DNA from 4 places in the Paenibacillus sp. CECT 9249 genome. Region 3 is predicted to be linked to each of the others. Evidence: predicted binding sites of a transcription regulator. Region 3 holds the regulator's gene; each other region holds the start of a gene.
What was found. The regulator Rex, encoded in region 3, represses fermentation and respiration genes when NADH is low (regulators of the CRP and FNR family bind a similar motif). The targets are predictions, from matches to a motif close to TTGTGAAATATTTCACAA.

Region 1 (3,696 bases), 220 kb from region 3:
TCGGTCGCGCGCTCGATGCCCTCGTCCGCGTTTTTCACTTTGTAGCACGCCAGCACAGGGCTTAATTTTTCCGCAGACAATGGATAGTTCGGACCGACTCCCTCGAGCTCCGCAATCAATATTTTCGTATCCTGCGGAACTTTCAAACCGAACATTTCGGCGATTTTCGCCGCAGGCTGGCCGACGATATTCGGATTGACCGCGCATGTGCCTTCCTTCATCGCTTTGCCGGACAGAATCGCCGTTTCTTCTTTCGTTAAGAAGTAGCATCCATGGGCAATGAGCAATTTTTTCACTTTGTCGTAAATCGGCTCTTCAATGATCACTGCTTGCTCGGACGCGCAAATCATGCCGTTGTCGAACGTTTTGGAAAGGATCAGATCCGTAACCGCCTGTTCGATATGGGCCGACTTCTCGATAAAGCAAGGAACGTTGCCGGGACCGACGCCGAGCGCCGGTTTGCCTGCGCTGTAAGCCGCCTTGACCATGCCCGCGCCGCCTGTCGCCAATATTAAAGCGACGTCCGGATGGTTCATAAGCGCGTTGGTCGCTTCCATCGACGGCGTCTCGATCCACTGGATGCAATCTTTCGGCGCGCCTTTGGCGACAGCCGCATCGCGTAAAATCCTCGCCGCTTCGGCGCTGCATTTTTGCGCGGAAGGATGGAAAGCAAATACGATCGGATTGCGCGTTTTGATGCTTATAAGCGCCTTGAACATCGTCGTCGACGTCGGATTCGTCACCGGGGTAATGCCCATGACGACCCCGACCGGTTCCGCGATTTTTTGGCAATTTTCATACGGATTGTCTTCGATGACGCCGACGGTTTTATCGTATTTAATGCTGTGGTAAATGTACTCCGTTGCGAAAATGTTCTTCGTAATTTTGTCTTCGTACACGCCGCGGCCCGTTTCCTCCACCGCGAGCTTGGCCAAAGCCATATGTTTGTCCAAGCCGGCAAGCGCCATCGCCTGCACGATTTCATCCACTTGCTCCTGATTGAGCGCCATGAACGCTTCTTGCGCCTTGCGCGCTTTGCGCATGACCGCATCGATTTGCTCCTGAACGGTTTGCGTCGTTTTTTCGGCTTTCAACTCGTTTTTCACTGCCATCCCAACCATCCTCCACTTCCCTAATTTCTTTTTTTGTCTGTGACACTTTTAGCATACAACAAATCATTGTCTTTGTCTCGTGAAAAAATTCACAAAGTTTGAAAATTGTTTGAATTTTCATCAGCGTGAAAAAAAGAACTGCAATTTTAACTAATTATTCATAATTGTCGACGCTTATGGGTGTTCCCTTGCGGCAATACATGTTAAAATAAGTATGTGATAATTTGCACAAACCAAATTGCAACTTCTGAACTTTAGCAAAACAAATGACGGGAGAGAGGGGAATGGGCATGGCACAATTCCAATTGAACGAACAAGCAGTAGCAGGAAATACAAGCTGTTTCTCGGAACAAAATTTGAATAGATTGTTAGAAGCGATGAAAGAACGCGTTTTTTCCAACGATACTCATCTGTTCTGGGAAGGAGACGAGGCGGATAAGCTTTATTATTTGAAAAGCGGGCGCGTGAAAATTACGAAATCGACGGACGAAGGAAAAGAACTGATCCTCTATATGTACCGGCCGGGCGATCTGATCGGCCATGTCGATCCGTTCAACCAATCGAGACACGGCTTCACCGCCGAAGTGTTGGAGCAATCCGTCGTCGGCGTCGTGGAACAAAAAGATTTGGAACTGCTCATTTGCCAATATGCCGATTTCTCCATCGATTTTATGAAGTGGATGGGCATCCATCATCGGCTGACGCAAACGAAATTCCGCGATCTAATGCTTTACGGCAAGCCGGGCGCGTTATGTTCGACCTTAATCCGGCTAGGCAACACGTATGGGGAGAAAACCGATAAAGGCATCCTGATTAACAAAAAAATTACGCATACCGATCTGTCCAACATGATCGGAGCGACGCGCGAGAGCGTCAACCGGATGTTAAGCGATCTGCGCAAAAAAGAGGCGATCGATTACGATAACGGACTTATCGTCATTCAAGATTTGCAGCAATTGCGGGAAATTTGCCATTGCGAAATGTGTCCGAACGAGATTTGCCGGATTTGATTTCCTTGCTCTCCCCTTCCCCTTCGCCGGCTGCTTCGTAGATGGCGGATAGCCGCGCAGCGAAATACCGCTGGCGGCTGACGGCGCCAGCGGGCGGGCTAACGAAACGTATACACTGCGGATGTTAACGTAACTGTATCACGCTAATGAGGGGAAAAGGGCGGTAAAACCGCCGATTTCCAATGAATAAGGATACGTAGTTTCGCTAAAATGGGGACGTCTTCATTTTGAGTCGAATAAGAATTGCTAGTTTCGTTAGTGCCAAACAAGGAGCGTAGGTCCGCGCGCATCGCCTTTGGAATGAAGCGAGGTATCCGCTTCTGTATGCGCGATAAAGCGGCGGCGATTTATGAAATTGACTCTCTTCACAGGAATAGTAAAATGGCATTCAACCCGGCGACGGATTGGATGTCATTTTTATTTTTGTTTACTTTCTTCTCGGGCCGAAATCAGCGCTTCTTGTCTGTTCAAGGGAGATTTATGCCTAAAAAAACAAATGAACCGAAATCAATCGGCCCATTTGCGCTAAAATACAATTATTTGCTTTTATTTGAGACAAACCAATACATCATTCCCATAAACAAAGCGCCGCCGACAATATTGCCGAGCGTTGCCGGTATCATATTATGAAACCAGCCGGCAATCGATACCGTCTCCGGATGCGTCGGCAGCATAACCGCCAAGCTGAGCACCGTCATATTGGCGACACTATGCTCGTAGCCGGATGAGATAAAGGCGTACAGGCACCACCAGATCAGAATGAGCTTTGCCGTATCTTCCTTCGCCCTGCTCGCGGTCCAGATGGATAAGCAGACAAGCCAATTACATAAAATGCCGCGGCAAAATATTTCCAATGCGCTTAAATTCATTTTTTTCGAGGCGACCGTAAATAATAGATGATCCGGAGGAATGTCTTTAAATATGCCTCCTCCAACGACTAAAGCGCACAGGATGAGCGCTCCGACCAAATTGCCGAGCCATACGGTCCCCCAATTTTTCAACAAATCTCCGACGGACGTTCTTCGCTCCAACGTACTGATCGCGAAATACATATTCGCTCCGGTAAACAATTCCGCTCCGGCGAATATGACGAGCGTCAGCGCAATGCCGAACGATACCCCCATCACCAAATTGTAGGCGGGCGAATGTTCCGCGAAGAACGGCGCTCCGACGATATTGATCAATACGATCCCGATGCCGACATACGCTCCGGCCAGCCATGAGGACATGAAATACCGCAGCCAGCTTTGCCGCATCGCTTCTTTCTTGGATAAAGCGGTATGAACCATAGACTCTACGCTCGTTTTGTACATCTGGCCCACTCCTCTCCTTGCAGTCTCAGGCAGTCATCCGCATCCGCTTCTCATTCCCGGAATGAAGGAGTCATTCCGATTTGAACCTCTCCGCCATCGGTAACGCGCACGCGAAAGGTTTGCACGCTCCCTGTGTCCGGCGCCTGCACTAACCCGTCCGCCATATCGATTTTCCAATCGTGCAGCGGTTCGTACAAATATCGGCCCGAAACGATTCCTTCCGCAAGGGGCCCGCCTTTCGGATGAGGGCTCTTGTTCTCC
Region 2 (3,696 bases), 210 kb from region 3:
GAGAACGTGTTGGAGATACCGTCCAGACTATGCTCGTATGGCAGCTTCGCAACGGAGCTAAGCGATGCGAGCGCCCCTTTCTTGTCGCGCCCGTGCATCGGATTGGCTCCCGGAGCGAAAGGCTCGCCCGCCTTGCGGCCGTCCGGCGTCGTGCCCGTCTTCTTCCCGTATACGACATTGGACGTAATCGTTAATACGGATTGAGTCGGGAGCGCGTTGCGGTACGCTTTATGCTTGCGCAGCATACCCATGAACTTTTCGACCAATTGAACGGCGATACGGTCGACGCGATCGTCGTTATTGCCGTAGCAAGGATAATCTCCCTCGATTTCGAAATCGACGGCAATTCCTTGCTCGTTGCGGATCGGCCGAACTTTCGCGTATTTAATCGCGCTCAAGGAATCGGCCGCGACGGACAATCCTGCGATACCGCATGCCATGGTGCGCAAAATGTCCTTGTCGTGCAGCGCCATCTCGATTCTTTCATAGCAATATTTATCATGCATAAAGTGAATGACGTTGAGCGTGTTCATATACAGCTTCGCAAGCCATTCCATCATCGCCGTGAAGCGTGCCGTCACTTCCTCGTAATCGAGCACTTCGGACGTGATGCGCGGATATTCGGGACCGACCTGCTTGCCGGATTTCTCGTCGACGCCGCCGTTGATGGCATACAGCAAACATTTGGCGAGATTGGCGCGTGCGCCGAAGAACTGCATCTGTTTCCCGATCCGCATAGCGGATACGCAGCAGGCGATTCCGTAATCGTCGCCGAAGTGCGGGCGCATTATATCGTCGTTCTCGTATTGGATGGAACTGGTCTCGATCGACACCTTGGCGCAATATTTCTTGAAAGCTTCTGGCAATTTCGTCGACCAGAGCACCGTTAAGTTCGGTTCGGGCGCCGGCCCCAAATTGTATAACGTATGCAGGAAACGGTAGCTGTTGCGCGTAACCCGCGTTTCGCCGTTCAGGCCCATGCCGCCGATCGACTCGGTAACCCACGTCGGGTCGCCGCTGAACAATTCGTTGTAATCCGGCGTACGCAAAAATTTCACGATACGCAGCTTCATGACGAAATGGTCGACCAGTTCTTGCGCCTGCTCCTCGGTTAGCGTTCCTTCTTGCAAGTCGCGCTCGATATAGATGTCCAGGAACGAGGACACTCTTCCCAAGGACATCGCCGCGCCGTTCTGTTCCTTAATGGCGGCCAAATAGCCGAAATACAGCCATTGGAACGCTTCCTTCGCATTAACGGCCGGTTTGGAAATGTCGAACCCATGCATGGCGGCCATAGACTTCAGTTCGCCCAGTGCGCGGATTTGCTCGGAGATTTCCTCGCGGTCCCGAATCGTATCGGCGTCCAGCGCGTCCAATTCCAGGTTCAGCAAATCTTTCTTCTTCTCTTCGACCAGGAAATCGATTCCGTACAGAGCTACCCGGCGATAATCGCCAATAATGCGTCCGCGTCCGTAAGCATCCGGCAGTCCGGTAATAATGCCGGCGGAACGGGCTTTCCTCATTTCCGTCGTATAGGCGTCGAATACCCCTTGGTTATGGGTCTTGCGGATCGTCGTAAACATATCGACGATTTGCTGCGGCATCTCGAAGCCATACGCTTTGCAGGCGTCGATCATCATGCGGATGCCGCCGAAAGGTTGAATCGAACGTTTAAAAGGCTCATCGGTTTGCAACCCGACGATTTGCTCTTTCTCTTGATCCAAATAGCCTGGTCCGTGCGAAGTGATCGTCGATGGCGTGTTGACATCGACATCCAAAACGCCGCCGTTGTCGCGCTCTTTTTTCGTTAAGTCGGACACGATTTGCCATAGGGCTGTCGTTCTGTCCGTCGGACCGGCGAGGAATGACTCGTCTCCGTAATACGGCTTCAAGTTCGCTCCGATAAAGCTGTTCACATCCACCGTTTTCGTCCATTTTCCTTGTTTGAATCCGCGCCAACCTTGTTCCGCCTGTTTCATCACGTCTTGTTCAATCACCGACATCGTAATCCCTCCATTTTCTGTACTACATATTCAGGATATCTGTTTATTGATTTCTCCATTTCCTGAAATATAGGATTTGTCTTATCGTTTACACTTTAATTGTACAATTAGAAAGAGATTAAAGTTGTGACAAAAATCACATTCGGATGATTTTGCCACAACTTTTCTCAACTGTTATATTAATTATTCAATCTGTTATATATATTTCGTTTTATCGGTTTGAAACTGTATTATTCAAACTTGCCGTAAAACGCGTTCCGATATATTTCGGCAAGTTCTGTAACGAGCGGAAGCTTCGGATTCGCCGTCGTACATTGATCTTCGAAGGCGCGATCCGCCAAATAATCGACTTTCGCTTCAAATTCTTTGGCATCGAACCCGAGCTCTTGGAACGACTCCGGAATGCCGAGCGCCTTGTTCAGCTTGCGGATCGCCGCGATCAAGCTGCTTACGCCTTCTTCCACCGTGCGCGCCGGCAGCCCGAGAATGCGCGCGATTTCCGCATAACGCTGATCCGCGATAAAATGATCGTATTTCGGGAACGATTGGAATTTCGTCGGTTTTTTCGCATTGTAACGGATCACATGCGGCATAAGAATCGCATTGGTGCGGCCGTGCGCCGTATGATATTCCCCGCCCCATTTATGCGCCAAGCTATGGTTGATGCCAAGGAACGCATTGGCGAATGCCATACCGGCCAGCGTCGAAGCGTTATGCATTTTCTCGCGTGCGACCGGATCGCCGGTTAAGGCCGACTTTTCCAAATATTCGAATACCAATTGAATTGCTTTGATCGCAAGCCCGTCCGTATAATCGTTCGCCATGACCGAAACGTACGCTTCGATCGCATGCGTCAATACGTCCATGCCTGTATCCGCTACGGCCACTTTCGGCAAGCTATAGACGAAATCCGGGTCGATAATCGCCACGTCCGGCGTCAGCTCGTAATCGGCCAGCGGATATTTCGTATTGCCGCGCTCCTTGTCGGTAATGACAGCGAACGAAGTAACTTCCGATCCCGTACCCGAAGTTGTCGGAATCGCTACGAATTTCGCTTTTTGGCCGAGACGAGGGTACTTGTACGTCCGTTTGCGGATATCGAGAAATTTTTGTTTCAAGTTGTTGAAATCCGTGTCCGGATATTCGTAGAACAGCCACATCGCTTTGGCGGCGTCCATCGGGGAACCTCCGCCGAGCGCGATAATGCAGTCCGGCTTGAACTGATTCATCATCGCCACGCCGCGATCCACCGTCGCCGTCGACGGATCCGGTTCAACCTCGGAGAAGATTTCGACGGCTACCGGAGTCAGCCGTTGCCGCAAGTAATGCTCCACCTTCTCCACATAACCCAATTTGACCATCATCGGGTCGGTCACGATCATGACGCGGTTAATATCGCGCATTTTGGCCAAATATTGCGTCGCGCCTTTTTCGAAATATATTTTGCCCGGAACTTTAAACCATTGCATATTCACCGTGCGGCGCGCCACCCTTTTCACATTGATTAAATTGACCGCAGTTACGTTCTGCGAGGTCGAATTCCGTCCGTACGAACCGCAGCCGAGCGTTAGGGACGGCAAGTTCGTATTGTAAATGTCGCCGATCGCGCCATGCGTCGACGGGGAATTGACGATGATGCGGCCGGTTTGCAGCCGGTCTGCGAATTTTTGGATCACTTCGTCGTCGTTCGAAT
Region 3 (3,696 bases):
CGGCCTTCATGCCGGCTTGCAGCAAGCCGACGTTGTTCAAAGCGATCGAACGCGCGCCATATACCGTCCCCATGCGGAGCGCTTCGGCGGCGGGAACCGCGGTCGGATCGCCGGAGACGCCTTTATGGATGAGAGCCGCCAATCGTATTTCTTCGAACATGTCGAGATTGTTGTTGCTGGCGGCGCCGTCGGTGCCGAGCGATACGGTAACGCCCGCTTTGAGCAGTTCGGGAACGCGCGCTACGCCGCTCGCCAGCTTCAGATTGCTGCCGGGATTATGCGACACGCTTACTTGATGGCGCGAAAGCACCTCGATTTCGTCGTCCGTTAAATGAACCGCATGGGCCACTAGCGAAGGACGCGAGAAAAAGCCAAGTCTCTCCAAATGAGCGACCGGCCGCAAACCGTAATCTTTCACATTCTGCTTGACTTCGGCGCGCGTTTCCGACATATGCGTATGCAGCGGCAAATCGAGATCGTGGGCCGCCTGCACGAATTGTTCGATAAAAGCGGGCGGGCAAGTATAAGGAGCGTGCGGAGACATCATCGCCGTAATACGCCCTTCCGCCTTGCCATGCCAATCCTGCGCGAACTGAATGGCTTCCGCCAATTTGGCTTTTTGGACCTCTTCCGGACATAACCCGATGGCGCCGCGCATCAAGCAGGCGCGAATGCCGGATTGTACCGTTACTTTCGCCACTTCGTCCATATGATCGTACATATCGAGGAACGTCGTCGTGCCGCCCTTGAGCATTTCGAGCACGGATAGGGCGGTGCCCCAGTATACGTCTTGCGACGTAAATTTGGCTTCCATCGGCCACATTTTGTCCTGCAGCCACACTTGCAGCGCAAGATCGTCCCCGTATCCGCGCAGCAAAGACATGGCGGCATGTCCGTGCGTGTTGATTAAGCCCGGCATGAAGAACAAGCCTTTGCCGTCCACCGTTTCGATCTCATCCGGCAAGTCGTCCGGAAGATCGCCGCCGACGTAACGGATCAAGTCGTCTTCGATGACCATATATCCGTATACAACCGGCCGATCCGCGTCCAGTGTGGCGAAGTACCCGTTTTTAATCATCCATTGCTTCGTCATGTTCTTCCGACTCCTTTTCGTTTTGCAAATAATAGGCCAGGCTTAATAGATCGGTCGTGAAATCGGCCGTATGGATTCGAATATGAGGCGGCACTTTCAAAATGACCGGAGCAAAATTCAAGATCGCCTTTACCCCCGCATCGATAAATTGATCGGCGACATGCTGCGCCTCCGCGGCCGGAACCGTAATAATGCCGATTCGTACGTTCAACCGTTGGACCGTCTCCTTCAGCTCGCTCATCGGTTGAATGGTCAAAGCGTTCAATTTCGAACCGATCTTCGGTTCGTACGCGTCGAAGACGGCAACGATTTTCATGTTGTCTTTTAAATAGGCATTATAATTGCTCAACGCATGACCCAAGTTCCCGGCACCGACGAGCGCTACATTAATAGGTTGATTCAGTTTCAATATTTGTCTGATTTTTTGAATTAAATAAGCGACATCGTAGCCGATGCCTTTGCGTCCGAATTCACCGAAATAGGCCAAATCTTTACGGATTTGCGCGGGGTTCAAATCCAATTTCAATCCTAAATCTTGCGACGATACGGTCAACACTTCCCGCTGTTGCAATTCGTTTAGATAACGCAAATAAATCGGAAGACGGCGCACGACCGCTTCAGATATTTTCTCCGCTTTCATCGGCAACCTCCATTTCTTCGTTTTGCGACAGCCATTCTTGTATTCTCGGAACGATTTGGTGGAGCGGCATATGCTCCATTTTCGGTCCAGGCAAGGAATATAAAAAATATTTGCCATAGTAAGATTCAATGACGCGCGTATCGTATATAATGACGATGCCCCGGTCCTGCGCGGTTCGAACGAGACGTCCGAATCCTTGCTTGAAACGGATGACCGCTTGCGGCACGGAAAGCTTCATGAACGGATTTTTTTTCTGTTTTTGCAAAAGATCCGATTTCGCTTCCATCAGCGGATGATTCGGCGGCTGAAACGGCAAGCGCACGATGGCGAGACAAGTTAACGCATCCCCCGGCAAATCGACGCCTTCCCAGAAACTGCTCGTTCCGAGCAATACGGATGCCGATTGATCCTGGAAACGGCGCGTCAGCTTGCTGCGGTTGCCGCTATCGATGCCCTGTCCCAGAACTTGAATATTGCTGGCGTTCAGTATTTCTTTCAAAGGTTCGTATACTTGCTTCATCATGCGGTACGATGTAAACAAGACAAGCATCCGTCCTTGCGTCGCTACCGCCGTTTCCGCAAGCGATTCCACCAGTTTTGCGATGAAATCGGCGTCTGCGAACGATCCTTTCAACGTCGGAAAATCGCGGGGAATGACGACGAGCGCCTGTTTGCGGTATTGGAACGGAGACGGAAGCTGAACGCTGCGGAGCTTCTCTTGTTCTTGCGCCTCGACGAGTCCCAATTGCTCGCAAAAGTACTGAAACGATTTATCCACCGTAAGCGTGGCGGAAGTCATAATAATGCTCTTCTTGGCGTCGAAGAAATATTCCTTCAGTTGCCGGCTGACATCGGCCGGAACGGCGAACATTTGCAGCGACTTGCTGCGGAAGTTAGCGTTCGCCTCGAGCCAATAAACCGTTGCGGGATCGTTCAATTTCATGAAAAGACGCAATTCGTCGCGATGTCTCGCCATGTCCTTGAACAGTCCCGCAAGATCCGTCACGATGCTTTGGATGCTGAATTCCTCTTGATTGTCCTTCAATTCGTTAATCAATTTATCCGCGGCGCGCAGCACTTCGTTTGATTCAATATAGATGTTGTTCTCCAGATCGGCAAGCGGCTCCCATTCTTGCTGCAGCTCTTGCCATTGCAGACGGTGCACGAACTGCCCCGCCTCGGTTGCGCCTCCGTCATTCGAACGTTGCGGCAGCAGCGCGAACAGCAGCTCGGTCAATTTGTCCCAATATTCTTTAATATTAATGAGGGAAGGATACATCCGATTGACCGTTTCGCTCCATGAAGCCGCTTTTTCGTTGCCGGACAGTTGCAGCTTGGCATGCAGGTTGGGGAGTTGTCCCGATTTGCTGTCTTTCAACAGCCTCGTCAACGTATGGACCATTGAAAAATACTTCAAATGCAAACCGAGATGCTTGCCCGCAACCTCCTCCAAATGATGCGCCTCGTCGATGACCAAATGATCGTAGCCTGGCAGCAAGCGATGCTCCGCGCGTATATCGGTAAAGAGCATCGAATGGTTGGTGATAACGACGTCGGCAAGGTTCGCATCGTTCTTCGCCCGGTGGTAGAAGCATTTGCGGAACCACGGACAGGCCCGGTTCAGGCATGAATCCGAGTCGCTCGCCACCGTATCCCAAAATTCCATCCCTTTGCTTGCAAAATGCAATTCCTCGTCGTCGCCGTGTTCCGTCATGCTGAGCCAGACGATCATTTGCGCCGCCGTAATGACATCGTCCTTCGGATGAAGGAATTCTTTCGTATTCAATTTATGTTCAAACTTACGCAAGCATAAATAGTGCCGGCGCCCTTTGAGCACCGAAACTTGAAAATCGACAGGCAGAACGCTTTCCAGCAAAGGAACGTCCCGCTGCCTGATCTGCTCCTGCAAATTGATCGTATGCGTGCTTACGACGACTTTCCGTTCGTTCTTCACGCTATAATA
Region 4 (3,696 bases), on a different contig from region 3:
AGCGTACGGCAAAGTCGGCGACGAACCGATATCCAAGTATACCCGCGCGAAATTGTTCCAGGAAGCAGGCAAGCGAACGCCGGTATTCGTACGCTTCTCGACCGTTATTCACGGCGGCCATTCTCCCGAAACGTTGCGCGATCCGAGGGGATTTGCCGTCAAGTTTTATACGGAAGACGGCAACTGGGATCTGGTTGGCAACAATTTGAAAATATTTTTCATCCGGGATGCCATTAAATTTCCCGATATGATTCATGCTTTCAAGCCGGATCCGGTTACGAACATTCAAGACGACGAGCGATTTTTCGATTTTTGCAGCAATTCGCCGGAAACGCTGCATATGGTCACTTTCGTTTACTCCCCGTGGGGAATACCGGCCAATTACAGACAAATGCAAGGTTCGGGGGTCAATACGTACAAATGGGTCAATCAAAACGGGGAAGCCGTGCTTGTGAAATACCATTGGGAGCCGAAGCAAGGCATTAAAAACTTGACGCAGGCCGACGCGGAAGCGATTCAAGCGAAAAATTTCAACCATGCGACGCAAGATTTGTATGAAGCGATCGAACGGGGAGATTATCCCGAATGGGAGCTGTTCGTTCAAATTTTAAGCGACGGCGATCATCCGGAACTGGATTTCGATCCGCTTGACGACACCAAAATTTGGCCGAAAGATCAAATTCCGTGGCGGCCAGTCGGACGGATGGTACTGAACAAAAATCCGCAAAATTACTTCGCCGAAGTCGAGCAGGCTGCGTTCGGCACCGGGGTTCTCGTAGACGGCCTGGATTTCTCGGACGATAAAATGTTGCAGGGACGAACGCTTTCCTACTCCGACACGCAGCGCTACCGGATCGGAGCCAATTATTTGCAGCTGCCGATCAACGCGCCCAAGAAGCGGGTGGCGACGAATCAGCGCGACGGGCAAATGGCCTATTACGTCGATCTTGCGCCCGGACAAAACCCGCATATCAATTACGAACCTTCCTCTTTGAACGGTTTGCGCGAAGCGTCCCAATCGGGCCGGGAATATACGCCGCATGTCGAAGGGAAGCTGGTGCGCCAAAGCATCGACCGGACGAACGATTTCAAGCAGGCCGGCGAGACGTACCGGGCATTCGACGATTTCGAGCGGAACGATTTGATCTTCAATCTTGTCAATGCCTTGCAGAAATGCAGTCCGCATATTCAGCAGCGCATGATCGAATTGTTTACGCAATGCGACGAAGACTACGGCCGGCGCGTTGCCGACGGATTGAAACAAGCGGCGGAGCGCAAGGGAGCCGGGCCGTTAGGATCCGCGCATACCGGCGAAGCCGTCAAGGAAGCGGAACAAAGAGGCCACGACACCGATTCATATTAAGTGGCGACGAGAAGGATGCCGGGAAGCGCATATGCTCCGCAGGCGTCCTTTTCTCTCGAAAGGGCCGGGTACCGACACAAAAAAATTTTTGCAGTTTACGGGCAAAAGGATTACAATAATCAAAGTAGAGAATCCGTTTAGGCTAATCCGTAGTACTTCGATGTGAAATTGTTCACAAATAGTCTTATTTTAGGTGACAAAATTCGGAGAATTTTTCTAGGATGCTTGTCTTTGCGGAAATGAAGAAAAGGAGGTCATTTTCACATGTCTGAAACTGTCACACAACAGCAGGCAGAACAAACTGCAACAACCCAGACGCGGGGAGAGTTGGATATACTCGACCAACTGATGAAGCCCGAGGTGCAACAATCGCTCACCGAATTAGTAGAGCAACTGCCGAAATTGGCGGAAATGGTCACTTTCATGACCAAAGCGTACGATGTCGCGCAATCTCTCGCTACGGACAAGGTTCTGATCGAAGATTTCAAAGGCGGATTGAACGAATTCGTCAAGCCGATCCAAGAGAAAGCGAAAGGAATCGCATCCGCTGCGATTGAAGCGAACGACCGCGCCGAATCGGAAACGGCAACCATCGGCCTGTTCGGCATCTTGAAGATGTTGAAAGATCCGCAAGTGCAAAAAACGCTTCGCTTCGCGCAAGCGTTCTTGGACGTATTATCCGAGCGACAAAAACGGCAATAATTCGGCAATGATTCGAGAAAGGATGGAGAATAAACAATGGCAAAACATATTGTTATATTAGGCGGCGGCTACGGCGGGTTGCTTACCGCGCTGACTGCGCGCAAATATATTCCGGCCGAAGACGCTCGAATTACGGTCGTGAACCGCAACGGATACCATCAGATCGTCACGGAATTGCACCGTCTTGCCGTCGGCGGCTTGAACGAAAGAAATGTGGCGCTCCCATTGGATAAACTGTTGCGCAAGAAAGATGTCGATATCGTGATCGGCACGGTGCAGGAAATCGCATTGGAGCAAAAACGGGTGAGCCTGGCCAGCGGCACAGCCTTGGAGTACGACGCTCTCGTCATCGCGTTGGGAAGCGAAACGGCGTATTTCGGCATACCTGGTTTGGAAGAACATAGCTTTACGCTGAAATCCGTGGAGGATGCCAACCGGATTCGCGCACATGTCGAAGCATGCCTCGACTCGTACAGCCAAACGAAGAACAAAGCGGATGCCACTTTCGTCATTGGCGGAGGCGGCCTGTCGGGCATCGAATTGATCGGCGAGCTTGCCGATACGCTGCCGCAGCTATGCCTCAACAAAGGCATCGACTTTAACGATATATCGCTTTATTGCGTCGAAGCCGCGCCTTCCATATTGCCGGGCTTTGCGCCGGAATTGGTGGAACGCGCGAAGACGAGTCTGGAAAAACGGGGCGTCACCATTTTGACCGGCGTCGCCGTGACAGAAGTGCAAGGGAAAAACGTCATTCTGAAAGACGGCACGTCCATTGAAACGAATACGCTCGTCTGGACGGGCGGAGTGACCGGAAATAAAGTCGTAGCGGATTCCGGGATCGAGGCGAACCGCGGACGCGCGACCGTTAACGCGTTTATGCAATCTACGTCGCATCAAGACGTATTCCTTGCGGGCGACAGCGCGGTCGTTATGGGACCGGAAGGCCGCCCTTATCCGCCGAGCGCGCAGATCGCATGGCAAATGGGCGAGCTTGTCGGTTACAACTTATTCGCCTATTTCAAAGGCGCGCCAATGAAGGAATTCCAGCCTGTCTTCTCCGGCACGCTTGCCAGCCTTGGCCGCAAAGACGCGATCGGAACGATCGGCGGCAATCAAACCCGCCTGAAAGGCATGCCCGCTTCATTGATGAAAGAAGCGAGCAATATCCGCTATCTATCCCATATTAACGGGCTTTCTTCTTTAGTGTACTAGGATTTTTCGTTCGATTGATCCGAGTCACGCGGACTGTTATCCCCTTTAAGCGATCCACGCATGTTTCGCTTGAAGGGGATTTTTATATCGTTTTGTCGTTTGACAATGGAGTTGTCGGTTTGGTCATTTTGTACCGTTCGATCGCGAGACTGGTGGCGCGGAATTGCCCGAAATATTAGTAAGACTAGCCTTAGGTTGTACGGAGTACAACATTTTGCGGGGAAAAAGCATAGAATGGGTCGCTATGTTGCAGAAAATACAACAATTTCGGTAAATTGTTGGCCTGCATCGCTCGAAATGGCCTGAAATGTTGCATATTGTGCAGCATAGGTGGCAGTCGCTTCATGAAACGAGGTAATACGTTGCACATTTTACATCATAGGGATAGTGGACGTCCCGCGGAGTAGGCACTTTAG

Region 1: adhE (bifunctional acetaldehyde-CoA/alcohol dehydrogenase) is a predicted target of Rex. The motif match lies at 1,190-1,207, and genes of this name have one in related genera.
Region 2: pflB (formate C-acetyltransferase) is a predicted target of Rex. The motif match lies at 2,128-2,145, and genes of this name have one in related genera.
Region 4: LQ229_RS09780 (DUF1641 domain-containing protein) is a predicted target of Rex. The motif match lies at 1,524-1,541, and genes of this name have one in related genera.

What each region holds. Positions count from the first base shown of each region.
Region 1 covers NZ_CAKKLI010000004.1:26,130-29,825, reverse strand. The annotation lists gene adhE (bifunctional acetaldehyde-CoA/alcohol dehydrogenase) at 1-1,112, opposite strand, end outside; gene LQ229_RS05105 (Crp/Fnr family transcriptional regulator) at 1,403-2,122, shown strand; gene LQ229_RS05100 (formate/nitrite transporter family protein) at 2,659-3,435, opposite strand; gene nirD (nitrite reductase small subunit NirD) at 3,486-3,696, opposite strand, start outside.
Region 2 covers NZ_CAKKLI010000004.1:29,867-33,562, reverse strand. The annotation lists gene pflB (formate C-acetyltransferase) at 1-2,003, opposite strand, end outside; gene adhE (bifunctional acetaldehyde-CoA/alcohol dehydrogenase) at 2,234-3,696, opposite strand, start outside.
Region 3 covers NZ_CAKKLI010000004.1:244,164-247,859, reverse strand. The annotation lists gene LQ229_RS06270 (amidohydrolase) at 1-1,093, opposite strand, end outside; gene LQ229_RS06265 (redox-sensing transcriptional repressor Rex) at 1,071-1,733, opposite strand; gene dinG (ATP-dependent DNA helicase DinG) at 1,711-3,696, opposite strand, start outside.
Region 4 covers NZ_CAKKLI010000009.1:83,261-86,956, forward strand. The annotation lists gene LQ229_RS09775 (catalase) at 1-1,363, shown strand, start outside; gene LQ229_RS09780 (DUF1641 domain-containing protein) at 1,628-2,065, shown strand; gene LQ229_RS09785 (NAD(P)/FAD-dependent oxidoreductase) at 2,102-3,280, shown strand.